Linked DNA regions of Alkalihalophilus pseudofirmus. The protein of the gene in region 2 interacts with the protein of the main gene of each other region in a pairwise test. Links are inferred from orthologs where the notes say so. Each region holds a gene or a part of one and is shown on either strand. Other genes may lie near its edges. The genes, in order: ezrA and ftsA.

What was found.
Region 1: the proteins of ftsA (region 2) and ezrA interact in binary tests that used the Bacillus subtilis proteins (3 or more experiments, as listed by UniProt). The link is inferred for Alkalihalophilus pseudofirmus from one-to-one orthologs.

The regions. Positions count from the first base shown.
Region 1 is NZ_CP117835.1:3,261,988-3,271,308, forward strand. Bases 729-3,693 are described here. They hold ezrA (septation ring formation regulator EzrA), read right to left. Parts: upstream 3,076-3,693; coding sequence 1,381-3,075; downstream 729-1,380. Other genes in these bases: brnQ (branched-chain amino acid transport system II carrier protein), read left to right, coding at 729-1,330; hisJ (histidinol-phosphatase HisJ), read left to right, coding at 3,384-3,693. Also shown: more of brnQ, read left to right, coding at 29-728; more of hisJ, read left to right, coding at 3,694-4,208; forespore capture DNA-binding protein RefZ, read right to left, coding at 4,200-4,850; PQ478_RS17315 (GAF domain-containing protein), read left to right, coding at 5,114-5,593; PQ478_RS17320 (sensor domain-containing diguanylate cyclase), read right to left, coding at 5,641-7,527; rpsD (30S ribosomal protein S4), read left to right, coding at 8,013-8,615; tyrS (tyrosine--tRNA ligase), read right to left, coding at 8,714-9,321. UniProt on the Bacillus subtilis protein: Negative regulator of FtsZ ring formation; modulates the frequency and position of FtsZ ring formation. Inhibits FtsZ ring formation at polar sites. Interacts either with FtsZ or with one of its binding partners to promote depolymerization.
Region 2 is NZ_CP117835.1:2,679,263-2,683,246, forward strand. What follows is about bases 1,141-3,984. They hold ftsA (cell division protein FtsA), read right to left. Parts: upstream 3,287-3,984; coding sequence 1,994-3,286; downstream 1,141-1,993. Other genes in these bases: ftsZ (cell division protein FtsZ), read right to left, coding at 1,141-1,955; PQ478_RS14325 (small basic family protein), read right to left, coding at 3,460-3,819; PQ478_RS14330 (DUF881 domain-containing protein), read right to left, coding at 3,826-3,984. Outside these bases: sigma-E processing peptidase SpoIIGA, read right to left, coding at 1-628; more of ftsZ, read right to left, coding at 810-1,140. UniProt on the Bacillus subtilis protein: Cell division protein that is required for the assembly of the Z ring. May serve as a membrane anchor for the Z ring. Binds and hydrolyzes ATP. Also involved in sporulation.

The DNA.
Region 1 (9,321 bases), 580 kb from region 2 along the record:
CCATTATATTATATGTTGGAGGACAACTATGAATCGTACATTACCAACGAAGGACTTAGCAGCATTAGGCTTTCTAATGTTCGCTCTATTTTTAGGGGCAGGAAACCTGATCTTTCCACCATTGCTGGGGCAACAAGCAGGAACGGCACTTTGGCCTGCCATAATAGGCTTTCTTGTAACAGGTGTGGGACTGCCGTTACTTGCCATCATTGCTGTTTCACAGGTCAATGGAGATCTGCATCAATTAGCTAACCGGGTGCACCCAATATTCGCTGTTATTTTTTCATTCACTGTATACCTTGCGATTGGACCATTCTTTGGAATTCCTCGTACAGGAACCGTGGCATATGAAATAGGTGTGGTACCATTTTTGCCTGGTGGACAAGCAACCACTACTTCTTTACTTATATCCACTCTTATTTTCTTTAGTCTAACGTTCTGGCTAGCTTTGAATCCGGCCAAATTAGTCGACCGGGTCGGGAAAATATTAACACCGTTATTAATTATATTGATTGCCATCGTTTCCCTTCGCGGAGTATTTGCCCCGATGGGAAGCTTTGAAGCAGCTGAGGAAAACTATCAAAACGGCGCTTTCTTCTCAGGTTTTATTGAAGGCTATCTAACGATGGATACAATTGCTGCTTTAGTGTTCGGGATTGTCATCATGAACCGCCTGCAAGAAAGAGGAATTAAAGACCGTGCAGCTATTCAAGCCTTTACCATTAAAGCAGGTATTATAGCGGGTGTTGGATTATCTCTTGTTTATTTATCATTAGGATACTTAGGAGCAAGCAGTGTTTCCACTATTGGTCGCTTAGATAACGGAGGAGCTATTTTAGCAGCAGTCGCAAATGCTCTTTTCGGCTCAACTGGTTCGATGATCCTTGCGCTTGTTATTACATTTGCTTGTTTAACCACATCAATTGGACTGGTTTCGGCATGTGGTGAATTTTTTGCTAAACGTTTCTCGAGTGTATCTTATCCTGTCATTATTTTTATCTTGTGTGTATTCAGTTTCACCATGGCTAACTTAGGTTTAAGCCAATTAATTGCCGTTTCAGTACCTGTACTAGTAACGATTTACCCTATAGCTATTGTGTTGATTACACTATCATTTCTCCACCATAAAATTGGTCAAAGACGCCAAATTTATATCGGAGCTCTTATAGGGGCATTTATTATCAGCCTGCTTGATGGGATCAGCACAGCAGGTGTTAATCTAGAGTCTCTCGCATTCCTTAACTGGATTCCATTGTACGGAGAAGGTTTAGGCTGGTTAGTTCCTAGTATCATCGGGGCTCTCATAGGCTGGGCTGTTTCAAAACGTTAAAAGGACGAGAACAAAAAAAGTGTAGCATCGCTTTGATGCTACACTTTTTATTATGCGGTATATTGTTCGCTTACCTTTTCAACAATCGATGGATCAAATTCCTTTACAGCTTGGTAAGCACATTCAATCGCTTCGGTGTATTCATATTGACGGAACAGCTCCTCAGCCTCAATTAATCCGCTTCTAGTACGTTCCGACCTGTTACGGTATCTATTAGCAAACTGAATTACTCTCTCTGCAAGCTGAGCTGACTCAATTGTATCTTTAATGAGCTGTTCATTTTCCTCTACACAACTAAGAGCTTCTTCTACCAATACATTGACACGCCCCATTTCAAGAGGCACCTGCTCAAGCTGTCTTGCCGCTGTAATCACTTTCATTTCACTTTCATCTAAGTGATCTACTGCCTCTTGCGGAAGGCCTGGTATGTTACTCTTTTGAAGGAGACGTTTACTCTCAAGCAGCTTTTGTCTTAACTCGATTAGTGTCTCTTTTGCATCGAGCTCATCTTGACGAAGGTCATTTAGTGCTTGTTTCCCTTTATCAATATCTAGCTGAATCTGTTTGATTTTCTCCATCCATTCTTCTACCATATCTAAGATAGACGTGTAGGTTTGAGAGTTATTTTCAGAAACATCTACAATCAGCTGCAGCTGATGCATTAATTCATTCAACTGTTTTTTCACTTTCTCTTGGAAGGAAATTTCTTCTTCTGCCAAACGATAACTTAACTGCACTTGAGTCGTTTCCTCCATTAAAAGAGTGAGTTGTTCATCTACTTGCTCAACCTGCTCTTTCATTGTAGGCACTGCTTTTGCTACCTCTTGTTTTGCTTCAACTTCAGTTTCTAGCACTTCATATAACTGATCTAGTTGAGCGGTTACCTCAGCTGCCTTCTCTTCCATACTTTCTATTTCCTCTAAGGTAGAAATGTCAGCTAGCAGTTGTTCGTTTTCGTTCGTAATCGATTCAATTTTAGACATGAGAGCAAACGGTTCTAAACAATAACCAGAATTCTCCATATCTTCAATTCCAAGGATCAACTGGCGTACCTCTTGGGGGATGGTCGTTTTCAATTGAACAAGAAGAGCAGGCACTTTCTCTACACTCAGTCGTACTAAATCGACTTCTTCTTTCGCTTCTCTCAGATATTCTCTTGCTTTTAAATAGCTTCCTTCTTCTGTAGCTTGATCAAAATCTTCAAGAAGCTGTTTTGTGTGCGCAAGTTTTTCATCTAAGGTTTCAACAGTTACACCTAGTGAACCTCGTTTTTTTAATACTTGCTGCATGACTGTATGGAATTGATCTTTTACAGAGCCAATTTCAGTGCTGTTTTGTTCAGCACTTGTCACAAGCTGGTTAATTTCTTCAACCATCACTTGAAGCTGCGTTTCAATCCCGTTCAGCCTGTCTGTCGTTAAAGCAATCAATTCCTTTGCTTTTTTAAAGCGATATTTAGTAGCTGCTTCTTCAATATCAAATAGTTGTTCTTCAATATTTGGAAGGATACCGCCCACGATTTCGTCCCATTCACTACGCCACAATTCAAATTTTTCCTCTGTTTCGCCTGACATATGTAAGTTCTTCACTTTTCCAATTTCACTTGGGATATCACGGTTTAAAATGGTATTTTTCCAGTCGTCTAATTTATCGACCTCTTTATAGATGTTTTTTCTAAATACCATTCCAATAACAAATAGTACAGCTATAACGGCTATTGCCGCATAAATTACATACATCGTCATTTGAGGACCCCCTTCTCTAGCATCATATCAGTCTTGTTTATGAAGGCCTCGATGATTGGTTTATACATATTAACTGCTCCGCACCATTAATCACTATGACCTCTCTACATAAGCTAAAATTCACTACTATTAGACATAATCTTTACATGGATTCTCTCTAAAACGTGAAAACCCTTTAATTTCAAACAAAATTATTCATTTTTTTATGTATACGATATGTAATATGATACCATGAAAATAAGCTTTTGTATGCCTTTTTATCATAGTTACATCTTCTTATTAATCTTATGTATGAAAGGGGTTTATTCATGATCAAGCACGATGGACACATCCATTCTCCTTATTGCCCGCATGGAACAGCTGATACATTTGCTGATTATTGCGAACAAGCTATTAGCGATGGTTTATCCGGCATCACATTCACAGAACATGCCCCGCTTCCTGAAGGGTTCACTGACCCTACCCCAGAGCAGGACAGCGCTATGTCTTATGGCCAGCTGACGTCTTATATAGAGGATTTACAAGCTGTCAAATCTTTTTATAAGAATAAGCTATCTGTATTAATCGGCCTGGAAGTTGATTTCATTGAAGGATATGAGAAAGAAACGACGACCTTTCTAAATGAGGTGGGCCCAAAACTAGATGACAGCATTTTATCTTGTCATTTTATTAACATAAATAACGAATATTATTGTATTGATTATAGCCCTCATGTGTTTTTAACGTGTCAAACATTGCTCGGCTCAACGGATGCAGTATATAAACATTATTACGAGACGGTTAAAAAATCAGTAAAATCTGACCTGGGTTCATACAAACCCACTAGAATCGGCCATATTACTCTTTGTCAAAAATTCAAAAAAAAATACCCTGCGACTGAATTACACAGCCAGGATATCACATCTATTCTCCAATTAATAAATGATCATAATTACAGCCTTGATTATAACGGGGCAGGTACACTTAAGCCTTTATGCGGAGTGACCTATCCTCCTGGTGACATCGCATCTCTTGCTCATCAATTAGGTATACCATTAATTTATGGTTCAGATGCTCATCAAGTAAAGGGAATGGCTGCCGGGGTTGATACCCTTTTTGATACGGATATTCTTTCTGCCCCTGTTCTACGCTAAATTCACCCTGCTTATTATGCGATTGGTTCGTGGCTCGCTTATTCCGCACAGGCATGAATCAATCCATCTCACTAGATGCTCTGCATAGCGGTCAATAAAATAAGGTTCCGTTGTAGATAACTGATAAAGTTCTCTAAAATACTGAGGCGAGTAGTAAGGAAGTGTAATCATTCCGCGTATTTGAATTAAGACAAAATCCACTGGCTGCCCTATAAACCTGCCCTCTCTCATCCCTTTTCTAATAATTTTCTCTACATCATGTTTTTCTTTCCTCAAATACGTGGACATAAGTTCCCTAACTAATATCGAGTCCATTGTCATCTCTCTGTGTACCATTCTAGCTAAATGATAATGTTTCTGCTGATAGCATAACAATGAATGCATCATGGTTAACAGCAGATCTCTAGCATCTTGGTTTTTAAGTTTTTCCTCATCCACCTTCATTGCCTGTAAGTATCCTTCTAGAAATTCAGTCATTAATAGTTCAAACAACCCTTTTTTTCCACCAAAATAATAAGATACGAGTGCAATATTTACATTTGCTTGTTCTGCAATGTGACGGACCGATGTTCCATGATAGCCTTGTGTATAAAATAAACGGGCAGCTGCTTCTTTCATCTTCTCACGTGTTGTTTCACTCATGCATTCTCCCCCTTAACAATAAACTGCTTGCTATAGTCTTTTACTTCTCTATTGTTTTGATTGATCCTCTTTGATTTGTTCGACATTCCCGTCAAACTTTTCTACAAAAAAAGCCCAATAAAACGAATCCTGGCAATAACATGACAGCGTCCACCAAATCTCTTTTTTATCCTCCAGTATTTTCAGAGTGAATTATTTTGTATTCCTTTGTCTCTTGCTGTAAACTATTTTCTATAATTCTATAGATGCTTGGGGGAGTCGCCATGTTTAATCAAGAAGCTTATAAAGGAGATCTTGCTTCAAATTATCAATTAGTTACTAAGCAATTGAATGCTCTTTTAACAGGAGAGAATGACCTTATTGCTAATTTGTCTAATGCAAGTGCTCTATTAAGTCAATTTTTGCATGATGTAAATTGGGTTGGTTTCTATTTATTAAAAGACAATGAGCTTGTTCTTGGGCCATTTCAGGGGCTGCCTGCATGTGTACGTATTCCACTTGGCAGAGGTGTATGCGGAACGAGCGCAGCTGAGAGAAAAACTCTTCGCATAGAAGATGTTCATGCTTTCCCTGGACATATTGCTTGTGCTGCCGCATCACGTTCTGAAATTGTGATCCCCATTATAAAAGATGGTAATCTAGTTGGGGTTCTTGATATTGACAGTCCAATACTAAATCGTTTCACTGAAGAAGATCAAACACATCTTGAAGCGTTCGTTGAAGAATTAGAACGGCACATATAAACAAAATAATAGTTAAATTAAATAAAGCCTAAAAACAATGAATGTTTTTAGGCTTCTTCTTTAAGTGAAGAACTCTCTTGAGCCACATGAATCCGGTTTTTACCTAACCTTTTGGCTGTATAAAGCCCGTCATCAGCTTCTTTAATTAATTCTTTTAGCGAGCGGGCAGCTTTATGATGATGCCAATAAGAGACACCGCATGAAACCGTAATAGGCGGCTCGGTTTGATATTCAACAGCTTCTACGATGCGCACGGCAATTTTTTTAGCATCTTCTAAATTGACTTTTGGCAGATATAGAGCTAACTCTTCCCCTCCCCACCTTGCTGCAATATCCTCATCACGAATATTTTCCTTCATAATCTTAGCCACTTGAATAAGCACTTCATCTCCAATTTGATGTCCGTGTGTATCATTAACCTGTTTAAAGTTATCCACATCAAATAGAAGATACGTCCCATAGCCATCATTTTCAAGCGAGGCTCTAATTTGCTGATCTAAATAACTTCTAGAATATAAGCTGGTTAGATGATCGGTAATTACGAGTTTTTCTAACTTCTCATGAAGCATAGCATTTGTAAAAGCTAATGTAGAGTGATGTGCGAGAGATTGCAGCAGCTTAAAATGATCGTAACTGAAACAATACGGCTTCTGATCCAGCACGATAACCACACCTTTTAAGACTCCACTTTGAATCATCGGCACCGCTAAAAGACTTCGATAATAAGAGTGCTGAAAGAGCTTGTGACTTTTAGAGTCCCCAACAAACTGCGGTTCTCTATGGTATTTCATCTCCATAAACAGCGGGTTGAGCTTCTTTAAGAGTGAGGGGTCATTGAAAACAGGTGTACTACCTTCTAACACAGTAATTTCTCCCTCTTCAAAGAGAACAAAACCTACTTGTTCAGCTCCAAATGATACAAGAATCTGTTGAGTCATAAAGGTAATTGTATCTTTTAGTCTTAATTTTTCATTTAACTGGTGGGATGTTTGATTAATAAGCTGCAGATCTTGATTTAAGTTTCTAGACTGCTGATAAAGCTCGGCATTCTCTAAAGCGTTTCCCCCAGTATCCGCTAGGACATTAATAAACTCGAGGTCATGTGTGTGAAGGACAATGTCTGTATCAGCCTCTAATTCTATGACCCCGTAAACCGCTTGTTTGCCTCTAAGCGGCGCAAAAACATTCAGTTGTTTTTCATTTCTATCTATTTGGAGCTCTCCTTTTAAATAAGCATGCTCGGCCAATCGGTTATGGTTATCCATTCCATACACCAATGGTTTAATTGATAGGTCATGATCAATTTTCCACTCATGCGTTAAATATAAATGAACATTCCAATTAGGGAATACTTGATTAATAGCCGTAATAATTTGTTTTAATACTTCGTTTATATCCATAGATCCATGACACTTCTTTGTTACTTGCAAAAGAAGATCTCTCTTCATGCTGACGGTAGTGGATTTCGAGCAATTATAGCCCTGGGCAAATAGTGTTTGGAAAGGAATCATCTCTAGGTGTCCTGCAGCAAACGCATCTGCATCTTTTTTTGTAGGGAAAGTATGAATAATCAATCCATATAATATCGATTTATAGTATAAGGAGATACATACATTCCAGCTTGGAGAAGTGGTAATTAAACTGCCCTCTACTACTTTCATGGAATGATCATGAGTCTTTTTGAACCAGCTCTCGATCTCTTTATTATTCTGATGTATACCTTTATCTGCTTCTTCCCCTTTAACGAGTTCAAATTGTTCATTATTTCTTTCATAAATGGCTATCTTCTCTAAATGATTAGGCTTACCCACTTTTAATGCGAGGGCATGGTAAGAAGAAGCTAATGCATAGAAATTAATTTGATAGTCTGCTCCTTTTAACCATTGATCAACAGTCATCATTTCCCCAACCGTAACTTCATTCCGTGGATTCATCTACTTTTACACCACCATATATAGGAAAATACTTAATTTACTCTTAAATATTACTGGTTCATATAGGCTTATCTAGAGAAAATGTCACAAACTATAGGATAATGTAATCAAAAAAAACCATTCTCAATTATACCTTCTAGGTATTTGTTACTGTCATTATAAATCAACTTATAACACATTACTATTATTTTCCACGATATTATTTTGAAAACCTTCCGACAATTTTCACAAGAATCGCCTTTTCTTGTTTCCTCTTGACTTTCGCCCCTATTAAGCTTATACTCGAATTTGTGTGAAATACGACAGCCTAGGTAAACTTAATATGTCCGGTCATTTTGTTCCTCGATTAGCGGCTGCAAACTGAGGTGCATCACGTAACTTCTAGCTGTCGAAGCGAAGATGCATGAAGGCAAAATGAACATATTAAAGAGATTACCCATCGGTTGTTATTTTGCAACATCAAAATAACAAGGAGGAGTCTTATTATGGCTCGTTATACAGGTCCATCTTGGAAATTATCTCGTCGTTTAGGAATCTCTCTAAGCGGTACTGGTAAAGAATTAGCAAAGCGTCCGTATGCTCCAGGGCAACACGGTCCAAACCAACGTAAAAAATTATCGGAATACGGTCTTCAACTACAAGAGAAGCAAAAGCTTCGTCACATGTTTGGTGTGAATGAGCGTCAATTCCGTCGTATCTTTGATGATGCTGGCAAAATGCCTGGTATCCACGGTGAAAACTTCATGATTCTTCTTGAGTCACGTCTTGATAACCTTGTTTACCGTATGGGTCTTGCTCGTACTCGTCGTGCTGCTCGTCAGTTAGTTAACCATGGTCACATCATGGTTGATGGAGGTCGTGTTGACATTCCTTCATACCGTGTTAAACCTGGTCAAACAATTGCTCTTCGCGAAAAATCTCGTGACTTAAGCGTTGTTAAAGAAGCTCTTGAAGCTAACGATTTCACTCCAGCATACGTAACATTCGATGCTGAGAAGCTTGAAGGTACTTTCAGCCGTCTTCCTGAGCGTTCTGAACTTCCTGCTGAAATCACTGAAGCTCTTATCGTTGAGTTCTACTCTCGTTAATCGCTTCAAAAAAGACTCTGGGATCTCCCGGAGTCTTTTTTATTTGACTAAATAAAAAAAGAAGAACGCATTCCCCGTTCTTCTTTTTTTATCTTCTATTAATGTGTTACAAGCTTAGCAAATTTACGCTTACCTACTTGAACGATTAGTCCATCTTCTATTTTAATTTGGGCTTGAACATCTTCTACTTTTTCTTCATTTACTTTAACACCGCCATTTTGAACCATACGACGTGCCTCTCCTTTAGAAGACATCATCTTCAATTCAACCAGCAGCTCCACAACCCACACAGCGTCTTCCCCGCTCCACTTCACTTCAGGGATGTCTGTTGGGAGGGTACGCTTTTGAAAAACTGTTTGGAAGTAGCTCTTTGCTTCATCAGCAGCATCTTTTCCATGGTACATTTCCACAAACTTAGCACCTAGATTCATCTTTGCATCTCTTGGATGTACTGAACCATTCTTGATCCCTTCTTCTAGAGCATTGATCTCATCCATAGGAATATCTGTTGCCAGCTTGTAGTATTTAATCATTAATTCATCTGGAATCGACATCGATTTACCAAATATTTCATTTGGCGACTCATCAATACCAATGTAGTTATTAAGGGATTTAGACATTTTTCTTTCTCCGTCAAGCCCCTCAATTAACGGCAAAGTCATAGCTACTTGCTTCTCTTTGCCATATGCCTCTTGAAGTGTACGTC
Region 2 (3,984 bases):
CGAACGTTTCCTCTAAGCAAGTTGTCTCAATGATCATGACTGGCACACGTGTTATAGGATCATGCAGCTTATTGCCACTATCTATTAGGCCTTGTGTTTTAATAGACTGGCCAAAGAGGTGAATCGTAACGATTGCTAGCTGCTCGTAATGAATTTTTTTCACTTCAATCGTCTCGATTCTAGCTTTAGAAAAATACCATACGAGTGGAAATCCAAAGACTACAAACACCCAGCTGATTCCGCTCCCAAACCCGGCTTGTGCAGGAGAGGAAACAGCAGCTAGAAAATCAATTTCAGTCTGCCAAAAAAAGTGAAGAGCAAACAATCCACCGCCAGTCATAAAGGTGACAAAGTAAAACATCAATAGTCCCTGAAAGAAATAACTCCATCTCTTAAAACCAAATGCGATAAGGATTATAAATATAGAATAGATTGCTTTCATCCAAGGCTGATAGAATAAAGCGCCTAATGGTGTGAACATCAAAAAAACAATCAAAGATGCAAAAAGCGCGCCAACTATAAAGCGGATTCGGTTAAATCGTCTCTTTAGTACAATGGCTGTGAGAGCAATTAATAAATAATCAATACAAAAATTAAGAAACCAGATTACATCAAGATAAAGAGTCATCGCATCCCTTCTTACCATTCTTTTGAAATTAAGTATATATAAAGTCTATTAATTAGTCTGTCAATTCATGACGAGTAATTCGATGTAATTTTGATAGATTTTCACTGAATATGTCTATCTCTGGACGAAGAGTATAAAACATAAAAAAAAGCATCAGCGCTAGGCGCTGATGCTTCCCTTGTTATCTTGAACGATTTCTACGATTACGTAAGAACGTAGGAATATCTAATGTGTCAGAAGAATCTTGAGGTTGCGGTGCTTGCTGCTGGAACCTAGATTCTTTTTGAGGTTCTTCTTGCTGTGGTTTTGCTTGTTGTTGTTGTTGCTGTTGTTTCATTTGATTTTGAGGTGTTTGACGCTGAGGTTTATTTTCAGTGTCATCAAATCCAGTTGCAATAACAGTAACAACGATTTCATCTTTTAAATTCTCATTAATAACGGAACCAAAGATCATGTTCACTTCAGCATCTGAAGCTGCAGAAACAATCTCAGCTGCTTCATGCACTTCATATAAACTTAAGTTAGATCCACCCGTAATATTCATTAAAACACCTTGTGCGCCATCAACAGATGTTTCAAGTAATGGACTTGAGATGGCTTTTTTAGCCGCTTCAGATGCTCTGTTCTCACCTGTAGCAATCCCAATACCCATTAATGCTGAACCTTTATCTGTCATAATTGTTTTCACATCGGCGAAGTCAAGGTTAATTAATCCAGGTACAGCAATCAAGTCAGAAATACCTTGTACACCTTGACGAAGCACGTTATCTGCTTCACGGAATGCTTCAAGCATCGGTGTGTTTTTATCAACAATTTCAAGAAGACGGTCATTTGGAATCACAATAAGTGTATCTACTTTTTCTTTTAAAGCTTGAATTCCTGTAGCTGCCTGCGTTTGACGTTTACGGCCTTCAAACGTAAATGGACGTGTAACAACACCTACTGTTAAAGCTCCAATTTCTTTAGCAACCTCTGCAATAACAGGCGCTGCACCAGTCCCTGTTCCACCACCCATACCAGCAGTGATAAATACCATGTCAGCACCTTGAAGTGCTTCTTCTAAATGCTCGCGGCTTTCTTCAGCAGCTTTTTTCCCGATTTCAGGATTTGCTCCTGCACCAAGACCGCGTGTTAACTTTCCGCCTAGCTGAAGTTTAGTTTCAGCTTTCGATAAGTGGAGGGCTTGAGCATCTGTATTAACTGCAATAAACTCTACTCCTTGCAGTCCATTTTCAATCATTCGGTTAACGGCATTACTACCGCCGCCACCTACACCAATAACTTTTATCTGTGCTAACTGATCCATATCCATTTCAAATTCTAACATTTAAGGTCCCCCTAATCAGACTATTGCCTCGTTCGCTCTTATTCAAAGAACACTTTAAACCAATTCTTCATCTTAGATTTAGCTTTTGGTTTTTCTTCTGTTCTTGATTGTGCTTTTTCATTCTTCGTACTGCGTTTCTGATCTTGCGGTTGTTCTGTCGCTTCATAATCTGCTACAGAAGCAGCAATTTCTTTGCCTTGAATTTTAACATTTTTGTACGCAAATTGTATCAAACCAACACTTGTTGTGTACTGAGGTTCACGTACACCAATGTAATCAGGTATAGCTACCCTGACGTTACCTTGCAATAACTCCTTAGCAAGTTCTAACACTCCAGGAATCATCACGGTCCCGCCCGTTAAGACATAGCCACTTGGAAAGTCTCGATAGCCCAGCCTCATGATCTCCTTATAGATCAGCTCAAACACTTCTTCCATACGAGGTTCAATAATATGAGCTAAATCATATTGGCTGAATTCATCTTTTTCTCCACTGCCGATAGCAGAAACGCTAAAGCGCTCCTCATCAGAAGCTTCATCAATAAAAGAGTGCCCGTATTTTACTTTAATTCGTTCCGCTTCTTCCGTCGACACCCTCAGGCCAATCGCTATGTCATTGGTAATATGATCCCCGCCGATTGGAAGAACAGATGTTGACTGGAGTGTACCCTGTTCAAAAACTGATACAGTAGCGGAACCGCCGCCAATATCAATCAAACAAACTCCGAGATTCTTCTCATCTTTTGAGATAGCAACAGAACCAGATGCAAGCGGCTGCAGACAAATATCTGCAATTTGTAACCCTGCGCGTTCCACACATCTAAGTAAATTATGTAATATGGTCTTAGATCCAGTAATAATTGTACCTTCCATTTCTAACCTAACACCAATCATTCCACGTGGATCGTTAATTTCATCTAAACCATCTACTACAAACTGCTTCGGAATAACATCGATAATTTCTCGCTCTGGCGGAATAGATACAACTTGTGCAGCATCGATCACTCGAGCGATATCTTCATCACCAATTTCACGGTCAGGGCTTGAAACAGCGACAACTCCGTGACACGGCTGTAATTGAACATGGTTGCCATTCACTCCGACTATGACTTGTTTAATCGATAGCCCTACCATTCTCTCAGCTTGTTCAACTGCTCTTTTTATAGATCGAACAGTCTCATCAATATCTACAATTGCACCTTTTCTAATTCCTTCAGAATGAGTGTTTCCTACTCCAATTATATTAATTGTTCCGTTGGCCACTTCTCCTATGATTACTCGCACATTGGATGTACCGATGTCAAGACTTACATAGATTTCACTGTTGTTCAAACTGTGGCACCTCCTTTTAACTAATCCCGATTTTCATTGTTTCATAAGTTTTTTTAGAAATTGGGCTTACCATACCGAAGCTCAAATGTTGAATATTAGAATTATTCAACATTAAGCTTGGTTTTCCTTTTAAAATCGCTCATTTTCTTTTTTTTTCATTAATTTAATGGTTTTTAAGCTTGTCCTTCACTTCGTTTAGCCTGCCACTTAGATAGTAACATACGCCTGATCACTGCAATATTATTAAAAAGTCGCACACCAAAAGCAAAAATCGCTGCTAGGTATAAGTCTACACCAAGATGGACACCTAGAAAAGCCAAACCTGCAGCAAGTAAAATATTAAAGAAAAAACCGGTCACAAATACATTTGAGTCAAAGGTCTCCTGTAAGTGCGCTCGAATCCCGCCAAATAAAGTATCTAAAGCAGCCAAAACGGCGATGGATAAATAGTTTGAATACTCTGCAGGGACTCTAAATTCGGTCATTATACCTAATAAAACACCAAGAAGTAATCCTATTAACGGAAGCCACATCGAATGTTACCCCTCCTTTACTTCTTCCATATATCTTACGCGAGGTGTTTGATCGTATCCAGGCAATGTTAAGTCCCCCACTTGCTCCACTGTTAACATGAAACCATCTATTTCAAAATATTCAACAGACTCTGATACAATCATGCGGTTAGCAAGCCTCTCTGG